Regions from separate parts of the Thermobifida sp. genome, predicted to be linked through region 3. Evidence: predicted binding sites of a transcription regulator. Region 3 holds the regulator's gene; each other region holds the start of a gene.
The links. The regulator HrcA, encoded in region 3, represses chaperone genes, less so after heat shock. The targets are predictions, from matches to a motif close to TTGGCACTCTCNNNNNGAGAGTGCCAA.

Region 1: a site for HrcA is predicted at 2,284-2,310, ahead of CW348_RS07745 (FmdB family zinc ribbon protein). Genes of this name have one in related genera too.
Region 2: a site for HrcA is predicted at 1,917-1,943, ahead of groL (chaperonin GroEL). Genes of this name have one in related genera too.

What each region holds. Positions count from the first base shown of each region.
Region 1 covers NZ_PITY01000020.1:616,908-620,866, reverse strand. The annotation lists gene CW348_RS07760 (M15 family metallopeptidase) at 1-475, shown strand, start outside; gene CW348_RS07755 (SAF domain-containing protein) at 605-1,249, opposite strand; gene CW348_RS07750 (DUF1540 domain-containing protein) at 1,517-1,801, shown strand; gene CW348_RS07745 (FmdB family zinc ribbon protein) at 1,984-2,271, opposite strand; gene CW348_RS07740 (5-formyltetrahydrofolate cyclo-ligase) at 2,455-3,042, opposite strand; gene galU (UTP--glucose-1-phosphate uridylyltransferase GalU) at 3,184-3,959, shown strand, end outside.
Region 2 covers NZ_PITY01000020.1:776,766-780,724, forward strand. The annotation lists gene CW348_RS08440 (NUDIX domain-containing protein) at 1-78, shown strand, start outside; gene groL (chaperonin GroEL) at 166-1,791, opposite strand; gene CW348_RS08450 (MoaD/ThiS family protein) at 2,122-2,400, opposite strand; gene thrC (threonine synthase) at 2,470-3,738, opposite strand; SAM riboswitch class I at 3,750-3,890, opposite strand.
Region 3 covers NZ_PITY01000020.1:44,665-48,623, forward strand. The annotation lists gene CW348_RS05380 (16S rRNA (uracil(1498)-N(3))-methyltransferase) at 1-451, opposite strand, end outside; gene dnaJ (molecular chaperone DnaJ) at 448-1,587, opposite strand; gene hrcA (heat-inducible transcriptional repressor HrcA) at 1,588-2,601, opposite strand; gene CW348_RS05395 (DUF4870 domain-containing protein) at 3,456-3,785, shown strand.

The sequences.
Region 1 (3,959 bases), 570 kb from region 3:
GAAACTCGAGGACCTGGGGCTTTCTGTCGACGCCTACATGGCCGGGGTGGAGTGCGACCCCAGTGCTGCCCAGAAGGCGATAGGCGCCCCCAACGGGCTGCTGCCCAGCGACTCCCTGTGCGAGCTGCACGTCGAAGGCCACTACCTGCGTGCCGACGCCGCCGTGGACTTCCTGCGCATGAACCAGGCCTACGCCCAGGAGTTCGGCACCGACATGTGCGTGACCAGCTCCTACCGGGACCTGCAGAACCAGCACCGCGTCTACGCCCAGCAGCCGCCGGGGTACGCGGCAGTGCCGGGAACAAGCAACCACGGCCTCGGCTTGGCGGTCGACTTGTGCGGCGGCGTGCAGAACCAGGGGTCGCCCCAGTTCAACTGGTTGGAAGCACACGCTGGCGAATACAACTGGTTCCACCCGGCGTGGGCCTACTCCAATCCTTTCGAACCCTGGCACTGGGAGTACGACCCCTCCTAGCAGGACAGCCCGCGACACGGTGACGGCGGCCCCGCTACGGCAGGCTGCCGTCACCGTGTTCCGCCTGATCAGCCGCGGGCAGACGGCACGAGCAGCCGAGGCGACGCGGGGCAGCAGACAGCCACCGCCTCATCCGCGGATCGCAATCGACAGCCGGTCGGCAGCGTGCCCGGCGAGCGCTTGCGCCTCCTCGTCGGTGACCGCGAGCACGATGAGAGTCCCCAGGCTGTGCGCGGCATCGTCTTCGGCGACCACGGTGATCACCGGCCGGTCCCGCACAATCCTGCGGGCCGTGTCCGGTCCGGGGTAGTCGACCACCAGCGGGTCGCCAGCAGCGGCAAGCACGTCGATACGGCTGCCTGGACGCAGCAGCGCGGCCGCCCCGGGGTCGGCAAGGCGCACGGGAGCCGCCACCAGGTCGGCGCCGTACCCGGCGGCGGGCGGATCCGCCAGCCGCACCTCGGTGAGGATCTCCCCGGCACGCACCGGTGAGCGCAGTGCCCTCCCCGCCACGGGATCACCTGGGGCCAGCGCCCCGTCAGGGACGACAGCGGCGGGGATGCTGCGGGCCACCGTGTCCGCGTCGGTCAGCGGGACGAGCCCGGACAGGTCATGGGCGGCGACCAGCACTTCCACGGCAGGCGGGGCAGGGGGACGGAGCACCAGCAGTGCCCCGGCCGCGGCCAGCGCAGCGGCTGTTGCGGCCAAGAGTCGGCGCCAGCGGTGCCAACGTGCCCAGAACGGGCGGCGGGCAGTGGTGGAGAAGAGCTTCATGGCCGACCACGCTAGGTGGCCCGCTACGGCGCGACGCAAGGTTTCCACAGGCAGAAGTTCCGTGGAAACCCCCGGAGTCCGGAAAACGACCGCGGGCCCCGGCGAGTCCGCACCCCGGGACCGGCGCTCCTCTCCGGACAGCAGGTTTTCGCCAACCGGCGATCAAGACTTCGTCGAAAGCTGGATGTGCAAAGCGTAATCACCCGATATCAGGGCAGGATGTCTGGGCGAGCTCTGATGCGTCGTCGAAGCTCCGGGGGGATTGCGATGAAAATGCCCGTGGTGAACTCGTGTGAGGCGGAGGCCTGCGCCTACAACACTGACAGCACCTGCCGCGCACTGGCGATCACTGTGGGGAATCAGCCCAGTGCATACTGCGACACTTTTCTGCCGATCCAGGCCAAGGGAGGCGACCCCAGCACGGTCGGCCACGTGGGAGCTTGCAAGATGGCCAACTGCCGGCACAACGTCCAGTTCGAATGCCAGGCCCCGGCCATCAACATCGGTTTCGACGCCAACCAGGCAGACTGCCTCACCTACGCGCCCGCCTAAACCCAGTTCCTGGACGGGCACACTCCCGGCCAGGAACCGTCATCGCGAGGCTGCCGTTCTGTCCCAGTCCAGGAACACAGTGGGCACTGCCCGCGTCCGGCTGTCCTGATCCACGGTGAGGGCCGCTCCCGGCACGGAGCGGCCCTCAGTGACGAGGTGCGGAGTGCGTATCGGCGCGAGGGTCAGGCGGCGGAAGTGGTTTTGCTGGAGTCGCTGGACGACGAAGCAGAGCCCGAAGAGGAGGAGTCGGCCTTGGCGCTGCTCGAGGACGACGACAGCGAGGAGCTGGAGCTCGACGCGTTGTCAGTGCGGTAGAAACCCGACCCCTTGAACACGATGCCGACCGCCGAGTACACCTTGCGGAGCTTGCCCTGGCACTTGGGGCAGGTGGTCAGCGGATCGTCGCTGAAGCTCTGCACAACCTCAAGATCGGCGCCGCATTCGGTGCAAGCGTACTGGTACGTAGGCACGGGCCCTCCTAGCTGGCACTCTCACCCGACGACTGCTAAATAGTACGCTGTCTGACCATGTGATCGTGACAACGGGGGATGAACCGCGGTGGTCAGAGGCGTTCCTCCGCGGCCCCTAGGCGGTATCCGCCGCGCACCCGCTGCGCCAGGTGAGGGCTCAGACAGTTTGTCTGAGTGGTGACTTTATCGGTGATGTGTCCACACTATGCCGCGTCCCGGAGTCACGACTGCCCGGACGGGTCGGTCATGCGGTTCTACCGGCACCGCATCCACCAGCTCGTCGTCGTAGACCACGGCCAGTGACAGCGTCTGCTCTCCCGCAGCCGCCAGCACCCGGTCGTAGCAGCCCGCACCACGGCCCAGCCGGTATCCCGCACGGTCTGCTGCCAGCGCCGGGCAGACCAGAACCCGGGCTTCGGCGACCGCATCCGCCCCCAACCGCGTCCCGGTCGGTTCGAGCAGGCCATGCCCGGCAGGGGCGAGCGACTCCGGCCCGGTGTAGACCGCCCAGTCCAAGTCCCCGCTGGGGGTGACGATCGGCAGGAGCACGCGGTGCCCGCGCGCCGCGAGGGCAGCCACCAGGGAACGGGTGTCCGGTTCGCTGCCCACCGCGTAGTAGGCCGCCACCGTGGGGGAGCCGGTGGCCGCGCACAATTCCAGCACCGCGTCGCGGATCCGCAGCCCGGCCGCGGCCCGCTCCTGTGCGGAACGCGCGCGCCGCGCCGCAAGGATGCGGCGCCGCAGCTCGCGTTTGCTCTGCCCCGTGTCCATGGACACCCAGTCTGCCAGCGGCACGGGACCGCACCGGCAGCATCCCGAGGCCGACAAGACGGGTGGGGCGGCAGAAAAGGGGAAACGCCGTCAAGTGCGGATGACGCGTTTCAGACGCGGCAGTGTCTTATCGTGCGGAACATGACAGATGAACAGCACTCTGTAACTCCGGTGACCAAAGCGGTCATTCCCGTGGCAGGACTGGGGACGAGATTCCTCCCCGCCACTAAGTCCACGCCCAAAGAGATGCTGCCGATCGTCGACAAGCCGGCGATCCAGTACGTAGTGGAGGAGGCGGTCTCCGCCGGGCTCAACGACATCCTCATGATCACCGGGCGCAACAAGCGTTCCATCGAGGACCACTTCGACCGGGCCTACGAACTGGAGGAGGCCCTCCGCGCCAAAGGTGACATCGAACGGCTCAACGCGGTGCGCCACCCCAGTGACCTCGCCCAACTGCACTACGTGCGGCAAGGGGAACCGCGCGGCCTGGGGCACGCGGTGCTGTGCGGCGCCGCCCACGTGGGCAACGAGCCGTTCGCGGTCCTGCTCGGCGACGACCTCATCGGCGCGCGGGAAACCCTGCTGCAGCGGATGATCGAGGTCCGCCAGACCTACGGGGGCAGCGTCATCGCCCTGATGGAGGTGGAACCCGACCAGGTCTCGCTGTACGGGTGCGCCGCGATCGAACCCACCGACGAGCCCGACGTCGTGACCGTCACCGACCTTGTCGAGAAGCCTCCGGCGGACCAGGCGCCCAGCCGCTGGGCGATCATCGGCCGCTACATCTGCGACCCGGAGATCTTCGAAGTGCTGCGCAAGACCCCACCGGGACGCGGCGGGGAGATCCAGTTGACCGACGCGCTCCGGGAACTCGCCCAGCGCAGCTCCAATGGGGGAGGAAGGGTCCACGGTGT
Region 2 (3,959 bases), 730 kb from region 3:
GCGGACGCCGACCGGTGCGCCCCGGCCGGGGTGCGGGTCCTCGCCGAGCTTGCCCAGCGGGGCCTCGTCACCCGTTGAACCGGCCCGCCCCGCGGCCGCCCACAGCACAAAAAAGGGGACGGTCCGGAAGGGACCGTCCCCAGTGGACGTGTAGTACCGGTCGGACTAGAAGTCCATTCCGCCCATGTCGCCGCCAGCGTTGTTCGCGGCCGGCTTCTCCGGCTTCTCGGCGATGACGGCCTCGGTGGTCAGGAACAGACCAGCGATGGAGGCAGCGTTCTGCAGCGCGGAGCGGGTGACCTTGGTCGGGTCGATGACACCGTCCTTGAACAGGTCGGTGTACTCGCCGGTGGCCGCGTTCAGGCCGATACCGGGCTCCAGGCTCTTCACCTTCTCCACGACAACGCCGCCCTCGTAGCCGGCGTTGATCGCGATCTGCTTCAGCGGCTCCTCAACAGCGCGGCGGACGATGCTGGCACCGATGGCCTCGTCGCCCTCCAGCTCAAGCTTCTCGAAAGCAGCGATGCTGGCCTGCAGCAGCGCGACACCACCGCCGGGCAGGATGCCCTCCTCCACCGCGGCCTTGGCGTTGCGGACCGCGTCCTCGATGCGGTGCTTGCGCTCCTTGAGCTCCACCTCGGTGGCGGCGCCGGCCTTGATGACAGCCACACCGCCCGCCAGGCGGGCCAGGCGCTCCTGCAGCTTCTCGCGGTCGTAGTCGGAGTCGGTGCGCTCGATCTCGGCGCGGATCTCGTTGACCCGGCCAGCGATCGCGCTGGCGTCGCCAGCACCGTCGACGATCGTGGTCTCGTCCTTGGTGACGACGACCTTGCGGGCCCGGCCGAGCATGTCCAGCTCGGTGTTCTCCAGCTTGAGGCCGACTTCCTCGGTGATGACCTGGCCGCCGGTCAGGATCGCGATGTCCTGCAGCATGGCCTTGCGGCGGTCACCGAAGCCGGGGGCCTTGATCGCGACGGACTTGAAGGTACCGCGGATCTTGTTGACCACCAGGGTCTGCAGCGCGGTGCCCTCGACGTCCTCGGCGATGACGACCAGCGGGCGGCCGGCCTGCAGAACCTTCTCAATGACCGGAAGGAACTCGTTGTTGTTGGAGATCTTCTGGTTGGCGATGAGGATGTAGGGGTCCTCGAGGACCGTCTCCATGCGCTCCAGGTCGGTGGCGAAGTAGGGCGAGATGTAGCCCTTGTCGAAGCGCATACCCTCGGCGAGCTCCAGCTCCAGGCCGAAGGTCTGGCCCTCTTCGACAGTGATGACGCCTTCCTTGCCGACCTTGTCCATCGCCTCGGCGATGTACTCGCCGATCTGCGGGTCGCCCGCGGAGATGGAGGCGGTGGAAGCGATCTGCTCCTTGGTCTCGACTTCCTTGGAGAGGTTCGCCAGCTCCTCGCTGATGCGGGCCACGGCGGCGTCGATACCGCGCTTCAGGCCGATGGGGTTGGCACCAGCGGCTACGTTGCGCAGACCCTCGCGGACCAGGGCCTGGGCCAGCACGGTGGCGGTGGTGGTACCGTCACCGGCCACGTCGTCGGTCTTCTTGGCGACCTCCTTGACCAGCTCGGCGCCGATCTTCTCGTAGGGGTCCTCGAGCTCGATCTCCTTAGCGATGGAGACACCGTCGTTGGTAATGGTCGGCGCGCCCCACTTCTTCTCAAGGACGACGTTGCGGCCCTTGGGGCCGAGCGTCACCTTGACAGCGTCCGCGAGCTGGTTCATACCGCGCTCGAGGCCGCGCCGGGCTTCCTCGTCAAACGCGATCAGTTTGGCTGCCATAGAGTTCTAGTCCTCCCGAGACCGGGCTGATACGCGAGGGAACGAGCCGACGCCCGCGACGGATGGTCGCGCCGATCCGGCACCCGTCTGCCGGATGTCACGACCTCATCGTCTCGATCCGCGATTTAGCACTCGACTGCGGAGAGTGCTAACGGTTACTTTTTAGCACTCCCCTGGGGGGAGTGCAAACGTCCGGAGCACCGCCGCCGCCCTCCCTACCCCCAGCTCAGAGCGGATTAACCACCCCTCAGGGACTTTTCCGCTCCCAGAAAAACAGGTGTGGCCGGGGCGTGTCACACCCCGACCACACCTGCACGACACGGGTCCCGGTCAGCAGCCTCCCGCCACCGCCGGGATAATCGACACCTGGACCCCGTCCGGGGTGGGCGTGTCCAGACCGCTGGCGAACCGGACGTCCTCGTCACCCACGTAGATGTTGACGAAACGGCGGATCGCGCCGTCGTCGCCGAGGATACGGGCCTGGATCCCCGAGTAGTTGGCCTCCAGGTCAGCCAGCACCTCCTTGAGGGTGGCCCCCTCGGCGGACACCTCGGCCTGCCCCTTGGTGTAGGTGCGCAGAATCGTCGGAATGCGGACGCTGACACTCATCGCTGTGGACTCCTTGATGGGTTCGGCTCTGCAAAGGGGGAAACAGACCAGCGAATAGACCAGCGGCGGTCAGAGCAGCCCGGCGTCTTTGAACGCGCTCAGCGACGGCTTGATCGTCGCGGTGACACCGGTACCGGACACAGCGTTGAGCGTCTTCAAGCCGTCCCCGGTGTTGAGCACCACGGTCTCGGCCTCGGGGTCCAGCACTCCCTTGGCCAGCAGTTTGCGCAGCACACCAGTGGTGACCCCGCCCGCAGTCTCGGCGAAGATCCCCTCCGTGCGCGCCAGCAGGCGGATCGAATCCACGATCTCCTCGTCGCTGACGTGTTCGACCGCGCCTCCCGTGCGGCGGCAGACGTCGAGCACGTACGGGCCGTCCGCCGGGTTGCCGATAGCCAGCGACTTAGCGATGGTGTCCGGCTTGACCGGCTGGACCACGGTGTAGCCCTTCTCCCAGGCACGGGCCACGGGCGCGCAGCCGGTCGCCTGCGCCCCGAAGATCCGGTACGGCTTGTCCTCGACCAGCCCCAGCGCGATCAACTCCTGGAATCCCTTGTCGATCTTGGTGAGCTGGGACCCGGAGGCAATGGGGATCACGATCTGGTCGGGGACGCGCCACCCCAACTGTTCGGCGATCTCGTAGGCGAGCGTCTTCGACCCTTCGGCGTAGTAGGGGCGCAGGTTGACGTTGACAAAACCCCAGTCCTCCCCCGCCGGGTCGCCGATCAGCTCGGAGCAGAACCGGTTGACGTCGTCATAGGTGCCCTCGATCGCCACAAGCTGGCCACCGTAGACCGCGGCCATGACGACCTTGGCTTCCTCCAGCCCTGCCGGGATGAACACGCAGGAGCGGAACCCGGCGCGGGCCGCGGCAGCGCCCACCGCCCCGGCAAGGTTCCCTGTCGACGAGCAGGACAGGGTGGTGAAACCGAAGACCCGGGCAGCTTCCACTGCCATGGCCACGACCCGGTCCTTGAACGAATGCGTCGGGTTAGCGGAGTCGTCTTTGACGTACAGGGAGCGCAGCCCCAGTTCAGCGGCGAGCCGGTCGGCCTTGACCAGCGGGGTCAGGCCGGGGTTCATGTTCGGCAGCTTCTCGACGTCGACGGGAACCGGCAGCAGGGCCTTGTACCGCCAGATGTTCTTCGGCCCCTGCTCGATGGACTCACGGGTAACGGTTCCGAAGTCGTAGGCGACTTCCAGCGGGCCGAAACACTCGATGCAGGCGAAAATCGGACCGAGATCGTAGCGGGCGCCGCATTCGCGGCACGACAGTGCGGAAGCAGAACCGAAAGAGCCGGTGGCAGACGTGACTGATTCCGTGGCGGTCAGCGCCATGAGGCGTTCTCCCCTCATCTTCCCCACTGCCACCTTGACAGTGGGACGGAGTTGGCACCTGTCCCGGCCGCCTCGCACCTGACGAGCAACGTCCACCGGGATGGTTGCCGGGGCTTCACAGGGCCGTGTCCCTCCACCCCTCTGGATGAGCAATCTCAAGTTTTCCGCTCGGTTGTGTCCCGAGACCTGTCGGTCACTCTAACGGACCGCGTACCAGTTTT
Region 3 (3,959 bases):
CGGCGACCTCGGGGATGCGGCTGCGCCGGGACTGCTTAGCGGCAGCCCGGGCCGCGGAACGCCATTTCGTGAGCGACCTGGCGACACGGTCCCCCCGCCAGCGGGTGATGCAGCGCTCTGCCTGCCAGGGCACCACGGCGTCGACGCCCGCTTCCGTCATGACTTCCACGGCGAGCTCACCGCGGTCCCCTTTCGGCAAGGCTTGGACGACCGTGATCCGCGGCCGCGGTTCAGCCTCGAACACCCGCTCTTGGACGGCGCAGGTGATCGTGTCGCGGCCGACCGCGGTCACCACGCAGCGGGCCCGGTGGCCCGCGCCGTCGACCAGGTCCACGGGTTCACCCACGGCGATGCGGCGCACCGTGGCGGCGTGCCGCCCCTCAGCGCCGTCCACCACGACGGGGTCAGAGTCGAGGGCCGCGGGCTCGACCAGGAAAACCGGGGCGGTCACCGCGCGCCGAACGCGTCACGGATGCGGGAGAAGAAATTGCCCTGCCCCGGGCTGAACTTGCCCGGCGGCCGGTCCTCGCCGCGGAGTTCCGCGAGCTTGCGCAGCAGCGCTTCCTGCTCTTCGTCCAGTCGGGTGGGGGTCTCCACCGTGACGTGGATGTGCAGGTCGCCGCGGCCCGGCGCGTTGAGGTGGTGGCAGCCCTTCGACTGCAGGGTGATGACCTGCCCGGAATTGGTGCCGGGGCGCAGGTCGATCTCCTCCGGGCCGTCGAGGGTGTCGATGGTCAGCGTCGCCCCCAGCGCGGCCGCGGTCATCGGAACGGTGACCGTGCAGTGCAGGTCGTCGCCGCGCCGTTCGAAGATCGGGTGCGGGCGTTCCACGATCTCCAGGAAGATGTCGCCGCGCGGTCCGCCGTTCGGGCCGACCTCGCCTTCGCCCGCCAGCTGGATCTGGGTCCCGTCCTCGACACCCGCGGGGATCTGCACTTTGCGGGTGACGCGCTCCCGGACCCGGCCTTCCCCGGCGCAGTCCGGGCAGGGGTTGCGGATGATCGTGCCCTGGCCCGCGCACTGCGGGCACGGCCGAGTCGTCATGACTTGGCCGAGGAACGAGCGAGTGACCTGGGAGACTTCACCGCGGCCACCGCACATGTCGCAGGTCTCGGGGTGGGTTCCCTGCGCCGTGCCCTCACCCTGGCAGGTGTTGCACACGACCGCGGTGGGGAACGTGATGTCCTTGGTGACGCCGAACGCGGTCTCTTCGAGGTCGAGCTCGACCCGCACCTTGATGCTCCGGCCCCGGCGCATCCGCTCGCGTGCCGCGCGGGTTCCCGTGCTCCCCCCGAAGAACGCGTTCATCAAGTCGTCGAACGGGAAGCCCGCTCCGAAGCCGGTGGCTCCGCCGCCCGCTGCCCCGCCGCGCGCGAACGGGTCGACGCCCATGTCGTACATGCGGCGCTTCTCCGGGTTGGAGAGCACCTCGTAGGCTTGGGCGACTTCCTTGAACCGCTCCTGGGTCTCTGGGTCGGGGTTGACGTCGGGATGCAGTTCACGTGCGAGCCGGCGGTATGCCTTTTTGATCTCGTCCTGGGTCGCGTCGCGGCGAACACCAAGGATCTCGTAATAGTCTCTGGCCACTTACTGTCCCGCCAAGATCTGACCGACGTACCTTGCCACTGCGCGCACCGCTCCCATCGTTCCTGGGTAGTCCATCCGGGTTGGACCGACGACCCCGAGCTTGGCCAACGTTTGATCGCCGATCCCGTACCCTGCGGCGACAATCGAGGTGGACTGCAGGCCCTCGTGGTTGTTCTCCGCACCGATACGCACGGTCAGCATCGATGCGTCGCCCATCTCACCCAGCAAACGGATGAGGACGACGTTTTCTTCCAGCGCTTCAAGGACGTCTCGGAGCCCGGCAGAGAACCCCATCGCCGCGAGGTTCGCGGTCCCCCCGAAGACGACCTTCCCCTCGTGCTTCTCGACGAGGCTCTCCGTCAAGACCGACATCACCGACTCGGCGATCGGCCGCTCCTCCAGCGGAAGCTGGGCGAGGACCGTCGGGAACTCTTTCGGTGCCTCGGTCAGCCACTTGCCCACGAGAGCCCGGTTCAGCGCCCCGCGCAGGTTCTCGACCACGTCGTCGGAGACCTCTGCAAGACCGTCGATGACGCGCTGCTCGACACGACCGGTGTTGGTGATCAGCACCAGCATAAGACGCTGCGGTCCCAGCGGCACGAGCTCCAGGTGCTGCACGCTCGACCGGGTGAGGGACGGGTACTGCATGATCGCCACTTGCCGGGTCAGGTGCGCCAACAGCCGCACCGTGCGGGAGACGATCTCGTCGAGGTCGAGCGCCCCGCTCAGAAACGTCTCGATAGCCCGACGCTCAGCCTTGGACAGAGGCTTGACCTTGGAGAGCCGGTCCACGAACAGACGGTAGCCCTTGTCCGTCGGCACCCGGCCCGCGCTGGTGTGCGGCTGGGCGATGTACCCCAGCTCCTCCAGCGCAACCATGTCGTTGCGGATAGTCGCCGGAGAAACCCCCAGCTTGTGCCGCTCGGCCAGTGCTTTCGACCCCACGGGCTCATTCGTGGACACGTAGTCTTCGACGATGGCACGCAGCACCGCGAGTTTACGGTCGTCGAGCACGTTACGGTCGTCGAGCACGCGCTCACCTCCTGGCACTCCGTGGTCTTAAGTGCTAATTCTATGCGGCGGCGCCGAGCGGCGTTATGTCTGTCCAAGCACGGTATCAACCGAATTTTGCCCCGCTTCGGACCTGTATTCACTCCCCATCACCAGATTTCCCACGCCGCAGGCCCTGCCGTTTCGGGGCCGGTCGCCCTGTTCCCGCCAGCCTCGTCCGCAGCACCATTCCCACCGCCGCTGCCCGTGGGAACAGGAGCGGGGCATGAGGCTATCCGCGTCGGCTGCAGGCCGGGCGTCCCGGCACACCCGTGGCGCGTCGCGGCACAGGTGTGCAGATGAGGCGTTCTCCGCCCAAGGGCGGAAAGCCGCCGCGGGGCCGCGCCTGGCACAGGGCCAACCAGACTCGAAATCTTCAGTCGCGGCCTGCTGCGGCTCGGCTGGAATCGGTCGACGACTGAAAGCTCCTTGTAATCGCTCCGCAGCCCGTCCTGATTAAGCTGCCTGTGTGGATCCGCGATGCGTATCCACGGCAGTGCCCCAGCCAGCCAAGGGAAGATATGCACGAGACACCGTCTTCTCCCTCCCCCGACCACGACCCGGCTGTCCCTTCTCCGGGGGCGCAGCCGGGGTCCGGACCTTCTGGGGCCGCTCCCCAGTCCGGCCCGCACCCGCCGCACCATCCTCCGCAGTTCGCCCCGCCGACTCCCCCCGCACCCGGGGCAGGACCTTATCCCGCGTATCCCGCACCGCAGCCCCACCAGGAAGGCAGCTATCCTCCCCCCGGCCCGTACGGGACCGCTCCGGGGGTTCCCCCCGCCGCCTGGCCGCCCGCACCGGACGGCAGTACGTGGGCGATGATCGCGCACCTGGTGGGTATCGTGTTCGCCTGTGTCGGGTGGCTGCCCGCGCTCCTCGTCTACCTGGCAGTGAAAAACCGTTCTCCGTGGACCCGGCATCACGCCGCTGAAGCGTTGAACTTCCAGTTGACCCTGTTCATTCCCTACGTGGTGGGAGCCGGGCTTTTTGTGGGATTCGGGTTCTTCACCCCGGATTTGGCGTGGATCGGCGCGGTAGTCATCGTCGTCGTGTGGCTGGACTGCCTCGTGTTCGGGACTATGGCCGCGATGGCCGCGGCCCGGGATGCCTGGTACCGCTACCCGATCGCCATCCATCTGGTCAAGTAGCGGAACCTCCTCTACGGTGAAGCCATCTAAAGATTGGTGGACGGCCGCTGCCGCCGAGGACGCCCCGGCTGTTCACGACCGCACGGCTAGGGCTGCAGCGAACCGTTGCGGTGCCACTGCATCGCTACTGCGGAGCATCCATCTCCCCCATCCTCGATTGACGAACTACTGAGG